DNA from 2 places in the Viscerimonas tarda genome. Region 1 is predicted to be linked to the other one. Evidence: riboswitches for the same ligand, from Rfam matches in the RefSeq annotation. Region 1 holds a riboswitch; the other holds the start of a gene.
The links. A riboswitch is a leader RNA that binds a small molecule or an ion and turns the genes downstream of it on or off. The one in region 1 is predicted to bind cobalamin.
Positions count from the first base shown of each region.

Region 2: another riboswitch for cobalamin. It lies ahead of ACYPWY_RS00935 (TonB-dependent receptor plug domain-containing protein); the one in region 1 lies ahead of ACYPWY_RS13125 (TonB-dependent receptor plug domain-containing protein).

Region 1 covers NZ_BAAHWV010000037.1:6,220-16,969, reverse strand. The annotation lists gene ACYPWY_RS13135 (ABC transporter substrate-binding protein) at 1-1,077, opposite strand, end outside; gene ACYPWY_RS13130 (DUF5074 domain-containing protein) at 1,094-2,176, opposite strand; gene ACYPWY_RS13125 (TonB-dependent receptor plug domain-containing protein) at 2,197-4,188, opposite strand; cobalamin riboswitch at 4,316-4,607, opposite strand; gene ACYPWY_RS13120 (aromatic hydrocarbon degradation protein) at 4,911-6,470, opposite strand; gene ACYPWY_RS13115 (MvaI/BcnI family restriction endonuclease) at 6,815-7,495, shown strand; gene ACYPWY_RS13110 (DNA methyltransferase) at 7,492-8,733, shown strand; gene recN (DNA repair protein RecN) at 8,814-10,475, shown strand; gene rlmB (23S rRNA (guanosine(2251)-2'-O)-methyltransferase RlmB) at 10,578-10,750, shown strand, end outside.
Region 2 covers NZ_BAAHWV010000002.1:790-7,859, forward strand. The annotation lists gene uvrA (excinuclease ABC subunit UvrA) at 14-2,803, opposite strand; gene ACYPWY_RS00925 (DNA adenine methylase) at 2,809-3,729, opposite strand; gene ACYPWY_RS00930 (type II restriction endonuclease) at 3,734-4,627, opposite strand; cobalamin riboswitch at 4,744-4,949, shown strand; gene ACYPWY_RS00935 (TonB-dependent receptor plug domain-containing protein) at 5,076-7,070, shown strand, end outside.

The sequences.
Region 1 (10,750 bases):
ATGAAAAACAGCGACCATATCCTGCAACACATATTCGGGATGAATCGGCAAATCTTCGTAATAGGGTACTTTGCCGGTGTTGCAACCATATACATTCCGGTTTCGGAAAGCGTCGAAATACGAATAGGGTTTAAATTCTTTTTCCAGACTTTTATAGGTCATATCGGGCCCCCGATTGTTGTATTTTATCAGCCAGAATTGGGTATCTTCGGCCTTGTCGAGAATGGCCTCGTACGAATACATCACCGAACCGGTAGCCTCGTCATCGGCCCACAGGTAGCAGGCTCCCGCATCTTTCAGCAGGTTGGCCATGTAACTTTTTCCCCCCGGAACATACCACATATTTCCATACTTCACATCGTTAAATACCGTTGGGCGACCGGTTGTTTGTTCCACCTGCGTTTTTATTTCGTTGTACCGGTGTTCGATGTCGGCAAATAACGAATCGGCCTGTTGCTCCTTGCCCAGGAAGGCCGAATAAAACTTAATCCATTCCGTGCGTCCCAAGGGGGTAGATTCCATGTAATCGGGCGTTTCGATGAGTGGAACTCCAGTTTTATCAATTGCTCCGTAAGCCATTCCCTGTATCGGCGATACCATAATTACTTCGGGGTCTATCATGATTATTTTTTCGATATTCGGACTGCTTGCCTGTCCCAAATCGGCAATCGAACCATCGGCAACTCCTTTTGCTATGTAATCCACATTAATGTATTGTGGTTCGCATACGCCTGATATAATGTTCAGGATGCCAAGCTCTTGCAACACAGCACAATGAACGGTAGAGAAGACGGCAATATTTTCCAAGGGCGTCCGTATCAACCGGCCTTCGGGCAATTCCGGCGGCAAGTCTTTATCTTTCTCCACCAGAATATATTTTTGCAAAATGCTGGTCGAATCCCAAGGATTATAGACCGTTACTTCTACATAACCGGCCTGTTTTTTTATATCGAATCCTTTTGCATACTTTATATCGCAGCGCTCCAAAGCAGTGGCGTCCGCCCTCTTCTCCCCGCCATTGCGACAGGAGTATAAAGACAGAAAGACTAATGCAAGAAGTAGAATTTTTATTTTCATGCGTTTTTTTACGATCTTATCTGGCTGACCGGATAACCGAGATTTCCTTGCCTTGTTTGTCCAAAACATATATCAAAGCCGAACCGGACATCGCTACATACACTTTCGACCCGTAAACAAGCAAATCCTGAGCAGTATCGCCCATGCCACGACCATTTTGTGTGGCATACACATCATATTCAACGGCATCGCTCTGAAAATTGAAGAATGCCAGATTAGCATCGTTACTATTGATATTTCCACTGTTCAGGATATACATTCCTTTTCCCGAAAGTTGAGAATAGGCGCCTATCGGATTCAAGCCTTTGGTATCGAATTTTTTGATGAGCTGTCCATCCTGATTAAAAATGTACATATCGCCATCTGTTACATAGTCCGATGAGCCGATATACACGTCTCCGTTTGACGGATTGACACTGATTGAATAGGGATTGCTCACTTCCGTGCCGTCGGTTACAAAACTGTCGGTTATCAGGCTTTCGGTTTTTGTATCATATACCAAAAATGTATTTATCGTATTCCAATTTTCATCATACTGCGAATCAATCAGATACAGTTTATCGTTATAAATAGTCATATACGAAGCGCTCAGCCCCAGTTTTTTCACTTCGCCGGTTGCAGCGTCTATTTTCTGAAGCGCGCTCTGCACATCGCCATAGTTACCATTCGAGATAACATATACATTTCCTTTGCTATCTACGGCCAGTTTATCGGGATTGAGCGCCACCTCAATGTCTTTTATTCTGGTGAACGATACAGGGTCAATAACCGAAACGGTTTTATCATAGCCCAATTCGTTATTAAAATCCAATCCACCCGAATTGGCCACATATAGCTTGTTATTCGCCACACGCACATATTCGGGACAGCGTCCGACTTTCACCTGAGCATCAACAGTTAACCTGGCCGTATCAATCCGGGCCAGATAGCCATCGAAATAGCTTACATACACTTTGCCATTGTATGCCGTAAGACTACGCGGTGATTGAGGAATACCCTGATTTGTATTTCCTGAGACATCATCGTCATTGCAGGACGAGAAAGAAACGGCAACAAACGCTGCTGTAAAAAATGCTAATAATAAATTTTTAGTCTTCATAATTATTTTAGTTGTTTAAGTTAGAAATTCAAATTGGCCGATAGCATGAACGAGCGGCGAGGCATGGGATAATAGTGAACAATCTGGTAGTTTTTATTCCAGATATTCAGCATATTAAATTGTATTTTTAGCGCCTTGTCGCCAAAACGAAATGCTTTGTTCAACGATACGGTATGGTCGGAATAAGCCGCCAGTTCATTCTCGGGTTTGTTCTGATTTTGCCAATATTGCATACCGGATATAACCGCCGTATAGGAAATATTCAAGCAGGGATTGTTACAATTCAGGGCAAACGAGCCGAAATGCCGCGGCGTATAGGGCAACTGGTGTTTATAGCTTTTGGGATTAGTCCGGTCTGTTACATCAATCACCTTCTGATAACCATACGTTCCCCATAATTGAAACGACACGTCTTTCGATACACTTGCCTCTATCTTCGCATTAACATCCAAACCGGTGATTTTCACCTTGCCATAATTACGCATAATAAATATCGGCCCGCTAAAGAAGGGCACAATCTTATTGTCCACCCTGTTACGGTATCCATCTGCCGAAACAGATACAAAGTCGAACACACGGGAAACAACGCCCGACCACGTAATACCTATATTGTATTGTGTAGTGTATTCGGGTTGGAGGTCGTAATTTCCCCAACGGCGGTAGTATAAATCGTCAAGAGTCGGTATTCGGAATATCTTTTTGTAAAATGCCCGCAAGCGCAAATCGGTTACGCTCAAAGGACGATAGGTAAACCCGGCAAAAGGCGTTATTTTATGCTTGTCTTCTGCCGACTTCCCCACCCTCGTTTTTTCGGTGATATAACTGGCCAGTAAACTGCCCGTCAACGTTAATTGAGCATTCTTGAATTGGATAGCCAGCAAGCTCTGCGAATTTAGCCGGCGAGGTTCGGACGAATCTATAAAGTTGTTTTTCAGCAGATTACAGGCGACATCTTCCGTCAAAGAGGCCGACAAATACTGAACAGGGTTGTATAATATTCCTGCCGAAGCATAGTATTCAAATTGTACGATACTGTCTGTACGGCTGTATTGCGCCTCCCTATATTTGTAGTAGGTGCGGCTAAATTTCAGATTCGCTTGTAGCGATAGTTTTCGGCTCAAGCTGTTTTTATAGTGTGCTTGTAGAAAGAAATCGCGATTTTGCAGGCGGTCGCGATGGTAGTCATTTTCGATGATGACGGCGCCCGGAATACCTTTTTCCGAATCGGCATAATTCAGTTTCAGTTTCAGTTGTCCCGCCTCGTTCATATTGCCGTACAAATTCAGCTCGGCGCGAAAGAGCTGTACATCCGAATTTATCCGTTTCCCCAACAGGCTTGTCTGCACATTCTGTATCTCGAACGGGTACTTGCCATCGGTACGTTCCCAATTCACATGTCCCAAAACCGAAAACTTGTTGTTGATTTTATGCGCATAATACAAGGACGGACTGAAATATCCGAAAGAACCGGCTTTTACCGAAGCGCCTCCCCTGTAGGGTCGATTGGCGAAATCGGGAGCGGCAGTTTCTATACTCACTACGCCTGCCGAAGCAAACACGCGCGCTGTCTGAAATATATTGTCGGGTTGCCCGATGCTGAGCGTTATTTCCGAAATGTTATCCAGCGAAAAGCGTCCGATGTCGATGATGCCCGATTGCGCATTGCCGAATGTCATTCCATCGTAGCTCACTGCTGTATGTTGTGCGCCCATTCCGCGCAACGAAACGGTTTTCATGCCGCCTATGCCGCCATAATCTTTTACCACCACGCCCGAAAACCGCCGCACAGCATCGGAGACCGATTGTATGCCCATGCTGTAAATAGCCTCGTTGTTGATTGCTTGCACCGGAGTTACGGCTTTTGTTGCAGCCGTTTTCACAGTAGCCCTTACTTCCACGGCCTGAATAGATTGCACAGGAATAGAATCGGACTGTGCATACAATCCGGTCGCTATCCAAACAAGCGCCATAAAAATCAACAATTTCTGCATTCCGTTAAACAATTTCGTCATAAAACCAAATTATTCCGGCTGCCACGGGGGAACAGAGAATCAGAAACGCATTCTTACAACTAGTTCAAAAAAAATGGACGAAAATTGTTATAAAAAACCGCTCTTTAGCCTTTTCCTCGAAAGCCATCAGAATAATATTCGCCTTGCAGGTCTTCTGACTTACTCTCATTTTGCACGCCTTCCCAAGGAATTGAGAATTGAGAGTTGAGAGTTGAGAATTTTCATTCTCTGTATCTCGGTCTCCATTCTCCACTATCCTCAGTGGATTTGAGTATTGTGCAACAATGTTTTTAATTCTGAATTCTCAATTCTGAATTAAAGTAGAGCTTACAGCAGCGGGTCTGTTCAGGATTTACACCTGATTCCCTTTTAATCCCGGGATAGAATTATCCATCGGAACAAAGCGCTGCAAAGGTAGGTAAAAAATTAATAATTTCAATGGAATGACGGGAATAATTAGGGCAAATGCATGAAAAATTTTACTGCTTATGCCTTTCGGTAAAGTTGCTGATATGAGTAGGAGATTCCGACCAAAAGGAGGAATCTCATTCGTAACAGTAGTACTAAAATTTTTCATGTATTTGCCCTGCGGAAATAATATGAATAATGTAGGGTCGTGGCATGCCGCGACCATTTTCTTGCTGGCGCGGACATAAAAACACACAGAGACGCCCAAATTGGGCGTCTCCACATTTTTATTGTTTAGACTAATAGTCTGTTTTTCAGAACGAAAAATCTACGCCTGCTCCAAATACTTTATTAGTGCGCGAGAATACGTCTTTTGTAGTTCCTCCACCGGGTTCTTTGGTATAATCGGAATAGTTTGTCCAGAAATAGCCCAGGTTAATTCTGACTGTTGGCGAAACATTGGCTGCTCCGCCAAGACCGATAGAATACGAATCGCAGGAGAAACTCAAATCCCGCTGGTAAGCGTCGCCAACACCGTATTTGGTGATTTGCCCCCCTGCACTGACAAGGAACAACTTGTTTATCTGGTATTCAACACCGGCCAGGTATTCGTTGGTCGAACCGGCGTCTTTTTGCTTGTCTCCGGCCATTTTAGCATCCGAATCGAAGAAATGGTGATAACCTACGCTGGCTGTTAGTTGCGGAAGGATTTTGTAGGATGCGCCGACAGATAAATAAGCCGGAATATCGTGCGGTGTGTTTACACCATCGGTAAACATGCCGGTATCATCCCGTTTTGTTTTATTTTCGACATTGAGCGCAGTTTTAAACTCATATTTTACCCCGATATTCAATTTGTCCTGATAGTTGAAGTTAAAACCTATTATCGGAGCAACACCCCAGCCCGATTGGGTGCAATCGAGGTATTTATCGGCTACGGCTTCTGCATTATTCCGGTAAGCGCCCGACATAGTAATATAACTGCCTCTAACAGCGTCCACCGACAGGTTGTTGTACACGGACGGGTCAAGACCTAAGCCTGCGCCCAATTGATTGGCTGTAGCTTGAGGCAACATACCCGCTGCCACCAACTGTCCGAGCGTATAACTTCCTGCACCTGCTGCAATAAGCGGATCTAACTGACCTGCCGTTCCCTGAGCCAAATCAGCTGCACCATTAAAAAAATCGGTTGCCAGCATCGAGTTTCCGGTAGGATTGAGAAGCGGATGTGTTGGATTCACCCGTACATCTTTCAAATGACCTTTATAACCATTGTTCACAATATTCAGGCGAAAACCTGCATAAGCCGAAAATAGTTCGTTTATCTTGTAGGTTCCGCCCAATTGTGCGCCAAATATAATAGAAGAACCTTCCATATATTGGTTTACCGAATATTGGCTGGTTGGTATGCCATTTGCGTTTAAGCCCGCAGGCACAGCTCTTATCTGTGCATCAAACGAAGGTAAACCCCTGTCGAATGTAGCTTTACCGCCACCACCTGCAATAGCAAAACTTCCCGAAATCGCCCAGTCGCCCACGCGATAAACTCCCATGGCGCTCGGTATAACCGGCACAGATGCCTTACCTTCAAATTCTTTGGTCTCACTCAGGCCGGAAGCTTGAAAAGGTGCAAAAGTGGAGTTAATGGTACGGGTTTGAAATGCGCTTTGATTAGTTATCGAAAAATGGAATCCGTCTCCCAGCTTTACCAAAGCTGCCGGATTGGTATAAACGGCATCAATTTCGGTTGATGCGTCTCTAGCCGGATTACGCAAAAAATGTACACTTTGATTGGTGTTTGTCAACAGACCGCCGGCAAAAGCCAGAGAAGCATTCAACGCGGCAACAATTACCGCCAGTTTTCTTTTTTTCATTTATTAAAAAGTTTTAGAATTCGCCTACAAAGATATTAATAATATGCAATTTGCCAATATGCCAATATCTTAAAAATGAAAATCAAAGAATTAATTTGCAAACCCATTAAACCTTTTAGTTTTATGCCAGTCAAAGGAAGTAGAACATTAAAAAATAAGGTTACAAAGATATTTTAGGTTCAGGTATTTATTAATAGGTTGTTTTTTAAGGGTAGAGCCGGGATTTTCGGTTCTACTCTTTTCGTTTTAACCACGTAATACTCCCTTGTTAATAATTTCAACTCAACTCTTTTATAAAATAAATCATTATCTTTGTAAAATAGTTCAAGAAAAGTTATAAATAAATGAGAATTGAAGAATTCACAAAAAAATTCAAAGAAATCAAAGATCTAGGATTTGTGCCAACCCTGCGAAATGGTTCAACGGGAATTGGTTACACGCTCGAAACAATGTTAGGTATCAAGGAAAATAATGATGCCCACCCCGATATTGAAGGAGCAGAATTAAAAGCTCACCGAACAAAGGAAAATACTTTGATTACCTTGTTTACATTCAACAATAAAGCGTGGAAAATGCCACCTTTAGAGGCCGTAAAGAAATATGGGAGCCTTGATAAAGAGGGCCGACAGGGTTTATATTATACTATGTCATTAAAGCCCAATAGTGCAGGACTTTTTCTTGATGTACAAAAAACGGAAATCTCAGTTAGGCATATTTCAGGCGAAATTGTTGCCACTTGGCAATTGCACGATTTAGCCGAAAGATTTGTACAAAAAATACCTGCTTTGCTTTTTGTTTCTGCATTTACAGAAGAAAGAGATGGTATGGAATATTTTCATTTCTCAAGAGCACAACTAATGAAAGGCACTTCGCCAGAATTATTAGCTGACCAATTCAAAGCAGAAAATATTTTGGTAGATTTGAGATTACATGACAAAGGCTCAATGGCACGAAATCATGGCACAGGATTCAGAGCATATGAAGATAAACTGCCATTTCTATTTAATAATATAATGGATTTATGAGCTATCAAGTTGTAAGAAATACAAAATACGATTATGCAGGACAGTCTTATGCTTCTATGTATCCGAATTTGCATAAATACCCTGCAACCATGTTACCTCAAATCGGTATTGATATACTACAAGAACTCAACGTGTCAAAAGGGAGATTGCTTGATCCTTACTGTGGTTCAGGGTCTTCGTTTGCAAGTGGCTTGGAATGCGGCTTGACCGAGATGCATGGTTTTGATATAAATCCTTTAGCGGTACTGATTTCAAAAGTGAAATTTACAAGAATCTCAATAAATGAACTTATAGAAACACGGCAGATTTTCAGAAGTAATGTATTTGAATGTCTGAAAAACGAAAACAATATCAAAAATTTGAAATGTCCGCAAATTACAAATATCGGGTTTTGGTTTTCAAAAGAAGTAATAGATAATTTAACTATTATCAGACACTTTATAGACAAAATAGAAAGCGAAGAGATTCGAAATTTCTTTTTAATTCCTTTTTCCGAAACTGTTAGAGAGTGTTCTTACACAAGGAATAATGAATTTAAGTTATACCGCATGAAATCGGAGGATATTCTGAACTTTAATCCCGATGTAATGGGCGTTTATTTTAAAAAATTAGAAGATACAGTTTTCCTATACACAAATTTTTATTTCCCAAAATTGGACAATGAAGTAAGTGTAAATGTTCAATATTCTACATTTCAACCACAGAATGATTTTTTTGATGTGGCGCTTACAAGTCCTCCTTATGGAGATAGTCGAACAACCGTTGCATACGGACAGTTTTCAACTCTTTCCAACGAATGGTTGGGAATTGAATATGCTCGAAAAATTGATGCCATGCTAATGGGAGGAACGAAACCTAAACAGAACATAACAGAAGGTGTAATTGCTGACTATATTTCGCAAATAAATAAAGTCGATGCTAAGCGAGCATTGGAAGTTTCGGCATTTTATGGCGATTTGAGAACTTCGATACAAAAGGTGGCAAACAGTATCAAAAAAGGTGGCAAATCAATTTATGTTGTTGGAAATAGAACCGTTAAAAATGTACAATTACCAACTGACCAATTTATAGCCGAAAAGTTTGAAGAAAACGGTTTTAAACATATTGTTACCTACGAAAGAGCGCTGAGTAATAAAGCAATGCCCAGCAGAAATTCGCCAACCAATGAAGCTGGAAAAACCGTAAATACCATGTTATTTGAATACATTGTTGTTTGCGAAAAAGCAATGAAAATATAAATGGTTGTACGTTTATTTATTTGTTTTACAATTAATTACATAAATATCAAATAAGTGTACAACCTTAGTTTCGGATAATTATGTTGAAATCCTTATATGTAAAAAACTATGCGCTGATCGATCTTTTGGAGATTGATTTTAGCGCCGGTTTTTCTGTTATTACAGGAGAAACCGGCGCCGGTAAATCTATTATTATAGGCGCTTTGTCTCTGATTTTGGGTCAACGGGCTGATGTGAAGGCTATAAAAGTGGGCGAATCGAAATGTATTGTGGAGGGAACATTTGATGTTTCGGCATACGACTTGAATGCTTTTTGTGAAGAAAACGGCATTGAGTACGATGCGCAGTCCTATATCCTCCGGCGCGAAATATTATCGACCGGAAAATCGAGGGCTTTTATCAACGACACGCCCGTATCGCTCACCGAGCTGAAATTGTTGGGCGAACAACTGATAGACATTCATTCGCAGCACAAGAACCTGTTGCTGGGCGATAACCGCTTTCAGATGCAGGCGCTTGATATTTTGGCCGGAACAAGAGCCCTGCTGAAAGAATACCAGTCGGCATACAAAGAATATAAAACGGCTCAGAAGTCTTTATTTGAACTTCAGGAGCTGTCGAAAAAAAGCAAAGAGGACGAGGACTACCTGCGTTTTCAGTACAATGCCCTAGTGGAGGCCAAATTGGAGGAGGGCGAACAGGAAGAACTGGAAAAAGAACAGGAAATACTGAATCATGCCGAGGAGATAAAGTCGGCTTTGTTTGGAATACATAACCTGCTTTCTTCCAACGATTTGAATGTGGTTCAGCAGCTGAAAGAGAGCTTGAATATCGCCCGCAATTTATCGAAAGTTTATCCCGATTCGGAGGCTATTATCCAGCGTTTGGAGGGCGCTTACCTCGACCTCAAAGATTTGTCGCCCGATGTAGAACATTCTGCCGAAAGCGTTGAATACGACCCCGATCGCCTGGCTTTTATTGGGGCGCGATTGGATTTAATATACAGTCTGCAGCAAAAACACCGCGCTTCTTCCATTGCGGAATTGTTGACTATATACCACGAACTGGAAGCTCAAATAGCCAGTTTGGATTCGTATGACGAAACCATCGCCAGGCTGCAAAAAGAAGCCGGACAGAAGCAGGCAGCCATGCTCGCATCAGGACAGGAACTGAGTAAGCAACGGAAAGCGGCGACCAAAACCATCGAAGAGCAATTGACGGCTAAAGTTACAGTGCTGGGAATACCAAATATCCGGTTCGGGTGCGAAATAACAGCCAAAGAACTGCCCGATTCAACCGGACTTGATAACCTCCGGTTTCTGTTTTCGGCCAACAAAAATGTGCCCTTACAGCCCATTTCGGAAGTGGCTTCGGGCGGTGAAATTTCGCGCGTAATGCTTTGCCTGAAATCGATGATCGCCGGTGCAACGGCCTTGCCAACGATTATTTTCGACGAGGTTGATACGGGCGTTTCGGGCGAAGTGGCCGATAAAATGGGACAGATTATGCAGGATTTTGGCAAGCAGATGCAGGTATTGGCTATCACGCACCTGCCACAGATTGCAGCAAAAGGCAACACCCACTATTTTGTGTATAAGACTGACGATGAAAGCAGTACGCGAACCAATCTGCGCGAACTGACAAGGGACGAACGCATCAAAGAACTAGCCCAAATGCTAAGCGGATCCGAAATTACCGATGCCGCTATTTTGAATGCGAAAGTGATGCTGGGGGATAAATAATGGTAATTGCCTGGATAATTTGGTTGGCAATATATCTGAGGTGGCTATATAAAGTTAAACCTTTTAAGAAGAAAAGTAACAGAATAGAGAAAAATTCATAACATGAAAGAAAAAGAAATGATTTTCGGTATTCGTGCCGTGATTGAAGCGGTTGAAGCCGGAAAAGAGATAGATAAAGTGATAGTGAAACGCGAATTGCAGGGCGATTTGTTTAAGGAACTATCGACTGTGCTGAAAACGCACGATATTCCGATGCAGAAGGTTCCCGTTGAGCG
Region 2 (7,070 bases), on a different contig from region 1:
TGTTGTCATTGCATTAACCCAACTTTTCCCTCAAAAACCGACCGGTATAAGATTCTTTTACCTTTACAATCTCTTCGGGAGCGCCTGTTGCTACTATATTTCCTCCTTTTGTTCCTCCTTCGGGGCCGATGTCTATCACATGGTCGGCACATTTGATTACATCCATATTGTGCTCGATAATCACGATGGTATGTCCCCTGTCTATCAGCGAATTGAATGCTTTCAGGAGTGTTTTGATGTCGTGGAAATGCAATCCTGTTGTTGGTTCGTCGAAGATGAACAGGGTAGGGTCGGTTTTTTCTTCTCCCAGATAGAAGGCCAGTTTCACCCGTTGGCTCTCTCCGCCCGAAAGAGAGGACGATGATTGCCCAAGTTTGATATAGCCCAGCCCGACATCCTGCAATGGGTTCAGGCGTTTTACGATTTTCTTTTCGGTGTTTCCTTTCCCCTGACCAAAAAACTCAATGGCTTCGTTGATGGTCATATCAAGGACGGCATGAATATTTTTCCCCCGGTATTCCACATCAAGGATTTCCTGCTTGAAGCGTTTTCCCTTACACACATCGCACTCCATGATGATGTCTGCCATAAATTGCATCTCTACGGTAATGGTTCCTTCGCCTTTACATTCTTCGCAACGTCCGCCCTCGACATTGAACGAGAAAAAAGCCGGCGAAAAGCGCATTTGCTTGGCTAAGGTCTGCTCCGAGAACAGTTTGCGAATTTCGTCGTAGGCCTTGATATAAGTTACCGGATTCGACCGGGAAGAACGTCCGATGGGATTCTGATCGACCAGTTCGACATGCTTGATCAGGTTGAGATCGCCCGAAAGCCCATTAAACTGAACAATTTGCTCGCTGCTGCCATTGTTGTGCCGTTGAAGCGCATTGTAAAAAACTTCGTTAACCAACGACGACTTGCCCGAACCGCTGACCCCTGTTACAACAGTCATCGCATTCAACGGGAACTTAACGTCAATGTTTTTCAGGTTGTTTTGCCTTGCTCCCAGCACTTCTATGTAGTTGTTCCATTTGCGCCTGACTGGGGGGACTTCAATTGTCTCCTCGCCATTCAGGTAGCGAACCGTGTAACTGCCGGTGCCTTTTTCCAATCCTTGCAGGTTGCCCTGATAGATGATTTCCCCGCCCAAACGTCCGGCATCGGGGCCGATGTCGATAATGTAATCGGCAGCGCGGATAATTTCCTCATCGTGTTCAACCACCACTACAGTATTTCCTATCTGCTGTAAGTCGCGCAACACCTTTATGAGCAGGCCGGTATCGCGCGAGTGAAGCCCGATACTGGGCTCGTCGAGGATATACAACGAACCCACCAGACTGCTGCCGAGTGATGTCGCCAGGTTAATCCGCTGGCTTTCGCCACCCGATAAAGAGTTCGACAAGCGGTTGAGGGTTAAATACCCAAGGCCTACATTAATGAGGAAGCGGATGCGGTTATTTATTTCTGTCAATAAGCGTTTGCCCACGGCGCTGTCGGTCTCGTCCAACTGCAGGTTGTCGAAAAATTCTTTTAGGGTGGTTACGGGCATCACTACCAAGTCGGCAACGGATTTCCCGCCAATTTTCACATACAAGGCTTCGGGCTTCAGACGGGCTCCCTTGCATACGGGGCAAGCCGTTTTTCCCCTGTATCGCGCCAGCATAACACGGTATTGTATTTTATACTGGTTTTCTTCCAGCATGGCAAAAAAGGCATCTATCCCCTGTATTCCGGGCGCTCCGTGCCACAGCAAATCCTTTTCCTTTTCCGATAGCTCAAAATAAGGCCGGTGGACAGGAAAATCGAATACGGAAGCGGCGTGGATAAATTCGTTTTTCCATTCGCTCATTTTCTCCCCTTTCCAGCACACAACGGCTTCTTCATACACCGATAAACTTTTGTTGGGGACAACCAAGTCCTCGTCTATTCCGATAACACGCCCGAAGCCTTCGCAACGGGGACAGGCCCCAACAGGGCTGTTGAAACTGAACATCAGGTCGGTTGGCTCCTGAAATTTTATCCCGTCGGCTTCAAATTTGCTGGAGAAATTAAAACTTTTGACGCCCTTTTCGGTATAAAAGCGGATGGTACATTCTCCTTCTCCTTCAAAAAGAGCCGTTTCTACCGAGTTTGAAAAGCGGCTGATGGCAACGCGCTCGTTTTCGCTCGTCAACCGGTCGATAACCAGAAGAATTGAATCGGCTTTCAATTTCTCTCCCGATTCCAGAAGTTCGTCTATGCGTTTCATTTCGCCCTTGACTTCAATCCGCGAGAAGCCCTCTTTCAGCAAAATGCCGAGTTGTTCGCTCAGGTTGCGGTTATCCCTCAGTATTACTCGTGTGAGGATGACCAAACGGGCGCCATCGGGATACGACAGCATTTTCAGGACGGCATCGTTCACCTGATGTTTCTTGACCACCTCTCCCGATACGGGAGAAATCGTTTTTCCTATCCGGGCAAACAACAGCCGCAGATATTCGTATATTTCGGTAGATGTGCCCACAGTGGAACGGGGATTGCGTGAGCTGACCTTTTGCTCAATAGCAATGGCCGGAGGAATCCCTTTTATATAATCGGCCTCGGGTTTATTCATTCGTCCCAAAAACTGGCGGGCATAAGACGAAAGGCTTTCCACATACCTGCGCTGCCCCTCGGCATAAAGCGTATCGAACGCCAACGACGATTTTCCCGAGCCCGAAAGACCGGTCATTACTACAAATTTGTTGCGGGGAATCTCTACGTCAATATTCTTCAAGTTATTGACGCGCGCTCCTTTTACTATTATATTTTTTTCTTTCGACATATTCTTTATTGCCATTCTAATGCTAATTGCTTTGTTTTCGTTCTTTCTTTTACTCCGTGATTGTGCAGGGCGAAATTTGTTGTATCGAAGTTACAGACAAGAGCTTCTACAACCGTTCTCCGGTTCTCAATATTTCCGCCATTGTGATAAAAATGATCTTTGGTAACAATGTTGAACCTGTTCCAATACTTACCAATCATCTCATTTTCGCGCCAATCGTTATGATGCCATGTGGAAAGGATGAATTTCGCCTTTGTTTCGCTCAGCAGATGAAACAGAAGTTCTTCATCCTGTTCCGTCCAGCCGTTATAGTAATCTACGTGCCGGCCATAATAAGGCGGGTCGCAATAGATGATATCGTTTTCGGTTGCCAGCGGAATTATTTCCGCAAACGATTTATTGTGAAAAATCCAGTCGGGTTCGGGTTGCATAATTTGCGAAACGGCTGAAAGTTGGTTTGTTATTTTCGTTATATATGCTTGTGCAAACCGTTCGGGTTTTTTACAAAACGGAATATTCCAGTTCCCCTTGCTCCCAAACCGCATCATGCCGTTGAATCCGGCACGAGATAAAAAAATGAAATCGAATGACGAAAATTCCCCACTATTGAACCGTGAACGCACTTTCAGGTAATGTTCATAACCTTTATTGTCGGCTTCACTAAGTAAATTCCCTTCGTGTTCGAGATATTGCTTCATCAAAGGCGCTGTAATAATCTTATCCTGAACGGCTGTATAAAATTTGATTATATGAGGATTGGTATCGTTTAATATGGCTTTTTTGTATCCGGCATTGAAAGCAACAACACCTGTCCCCAAAAATGGTTCTATCCATCGTCCGCTCATTTTGGGGGCAACATCCATAATCCACGGCACAAGCTTAGTTTTAATGCCCTGACTTTTTATCGGTGGAATAATCACTTTCATATTACTACTTTTTGCTTGCGATTTTATTCCACAATTCGCTTCTTCCTTTAAATTCCAGAAAATCTTTCAGATTTGTGATTCTTATGGACTTTCCGTCTTTAATCATAGTAACGGTTCCAAAATTCATCCAATATTCGTCAAACCATGCTTTACCTAGTTGACTGAAAATTCCATTTTCATTCCTCAAATCTTCCAAACCGAGTGAACAACCAATATTTGCGGTATTCCCCGAACCTTGTTTGTCGCTTGCTATTTTCCATTTTTCGGCAACAAAAAAGTCAAAGTCTTTTATAACAGAGGTGATTGATTTCAGATTCTTTACGGTTGTAATGTCTCGTTCGCCGGTTTTCGTGATGGGTATCTCATGCCCTTCTTGTAATTCTTCAGCCTGATAAATTTCGGTTTGTGAAATCTCATCGCCAATATCGGTTCTTGTGTATATAATACCCAGACAATAATGTCCAAGATATTGGTTGTAAGGAAGTTGAATATTCTTTTTCTTGTTTCGCTCTTTAAAGTAACCGCCATGACTGCCTAGTGTGAAACTCGCAATACCGTTCTTTTTACGGTAGGTTGTTTTCAAATCAACGGCAAATTTTATGGTTTCGTCTTCCTTGTTTACGAATGTGAGGTCGGGGTAATAGTTTTGTTGTTCGGCCAAAACAATATTATACCCAATTGTTTCGGCAAATTGTATGATTTGAGGGAAAATATGGATTTCGAGAATTTTAGATACAATTTTTGTGTCGGATGAAATAGTGTAAATATTTTTATAAACGTCAATAAAGCCTTTTACAGACCAATCGCCGTTTTCAGTTGAAACATATTTCCTCAAATTTTCAGTAAAAGCAACCAATGCTTTTTTGAATTCCGATTTATATTCTTCTTTATTTCTCATACCACAAAGGTAGCGATTTCTTCTCGTTTTCGTTTCCTCGTCCCGACATTCTTTGTTTTTCGTGCGGGCGCTTTGTTATTTTTTCACTTTTTACTTTTCGGTCTTCATTTTTTATTTACCTTTGCCTCGATTTTGGTGATGCAATTCCGTTTCTTCGGAAAAGTATTGAAAAGGGAATCAGGTGTAAATCCTGAACAGACCCGCTGCTGTAAGCTCCGCCAAAAGTCTTTGAGCAATACTCAAACCACTGTTTCGCACGAAATGGGAAGGATGTTTCAAAGATGGAGTAAGTCAGAAGACCTGCCAAAAAGTATAGTTTAAAGCTTTCGAGGAATGAAGCTTGAGACAAACAAGGCAGGTTGACGATTTTTGTAATCCGTATTCCTGTAAGTTTATCCCAATCGTGTTTTCGATAGCTGTTTAATTATCAAATTAAAACGGCTTTTTTATGTTTTTTAACAGTGTATGTTGCGCAGGTACATTGCTCCTGTTGGGCGCTCTCTCTTTTGCTCAGAGTAGGCTGGACAGTATTCAACACCTCAATGATGTAGTGGTAGTGGCCGACCATTACCGCGAAGTTATACCGTCTCAAACCTTGTCGGGGGAAAAGTTGGAAGCCCTTAACAGTTTTTCTGTGGCCGATGCTGTCCGCTATTTTTCCGGCGTGCAAATCAAGGATTATGGTGGTATTGGCGGACTGAAAACAGTGGATATTCGCAGTATGGGAACCAATCACATGGGTGTTTTTTACGATGGCATCCAGTTGGGCAACGCGCAAAACGGGCAAATCGATCTGGGCAAATTCTCCTTGGACAATATCGAAGAAATTTCGCTCTACAATGGTCAGAAGAGCGAAATATTTCAACCGGCTAAAGACTTTGGCTCGGCAGGAACAATTTACTTGCGCACCCGCCGCCCCCGATTCACAGATGGGAAAAATACCAATCTTAAAACCTGTTTTCGCACCGGCTCTTTCGACCTCGTGAATCCTTCCGTGCTGTGGGAGCAGAAATTAGCTAAGGACGCGATTAATTGCGCCCCTGCGACAATATCTCTTAATGCCGAATATATTTATTCTTCCGGCAAATACAATTATCGCTACACAAAACACAATGCCGATGGAAGTATTGCCAATGATACAACGGCTGTCCGGCAAAACGGCGATATTCGTTCCCTGCGCTTGGAGGGTGGTTTGAATGGCTTTCTCGAACAAGGCAAATGGCACGCCAAAGCTTACTTCTACGATTCGGAGAAAGGATTACCCGGGGCGATTGTCAACAATGTGTGGAAAAATTCGCAACGGCAATGGGACAGGAATTTCTTCGTACAAGGGTCGGTAGAGATGCACTCTATGGCCGCTTTACAAACACAAATCAATCTTAAGTATGCCAGCGATTGGATGCGCTACCTCAATCCCGATACCACGTTGATGTATCTTGACAATCGATTTCGTCAGCAGGAGATTTATGCCTCCGTAGCCAATAAATATACGATTCGACCTGATTGGGATGTTGATCTGTCTGCCGATTATCAATTCAACACATTGGGCGCCAATTATCCCAGGCGGAATACTGCGCTTGTTGCGCTGGCTACGGCTTTTGAGTGGAAACGATTGAAGGCGCAAGCGAGCTTGTTGGGAACGTTTGTGGATGAAAATAATTTCGCACCCGACAAGCAGGAATATACACCGGCTGTTTTTCTGTCGTATCAACCATTCACACATCATCGGTTTAATTTGCGGGCATTCTACAAAAGAATCTTCCGGATGCCAACATTCAACGACTTGTATTACACCGATATAGGTAATATCTATCTGCGTCCCGAATACACCACGCAATACAACTGGGGATTTCAATACAATTTGTCCTTACAAATCGCGTCTATCCAATTCTCTGCCGATGCCTATTACAACGAAGTGAAGGACAAGATTATCGCCGTTCCGAAAGGCAGCGGGCAGTACCGTTGGATGATGATGAACATCGGCTACGTGGAGATTCGCGGCATAGATGTTTCGGGGCGAATAAGCGGGCAAATCCGTGATATTCGCTGGAATATAGGTTTGAATTATACCTGCCAGAAAGCCCAGGATTTTAGCGACCCTGCCGATTCGGTTAGTTATGGCGGACAAATCTCTTACATCCCCTGGCACAGTGGCTCTTTGGTTTTGAATGGAGGTTTCAAATCCTGGGATCTGAATTACAGTTTTATTTATGTGGGTGAAAGGTATCATGTTTCGGCAAACATTCGCGAAAACTACGAACAACCGTGGTACACACACGATTTAACGATTGGGAAGACATTTCACCCCCACCCAGCGGGAGGAGCTTTCCCCCTTTTGAGGGGATTGAGGATGGTAAAAATATCGGCAGAGGTCAATAATATGTTCAACCAGCAATACGATGTGGCGCTGAATTATCCTATGCCGGGGCGCAATTATAAACTG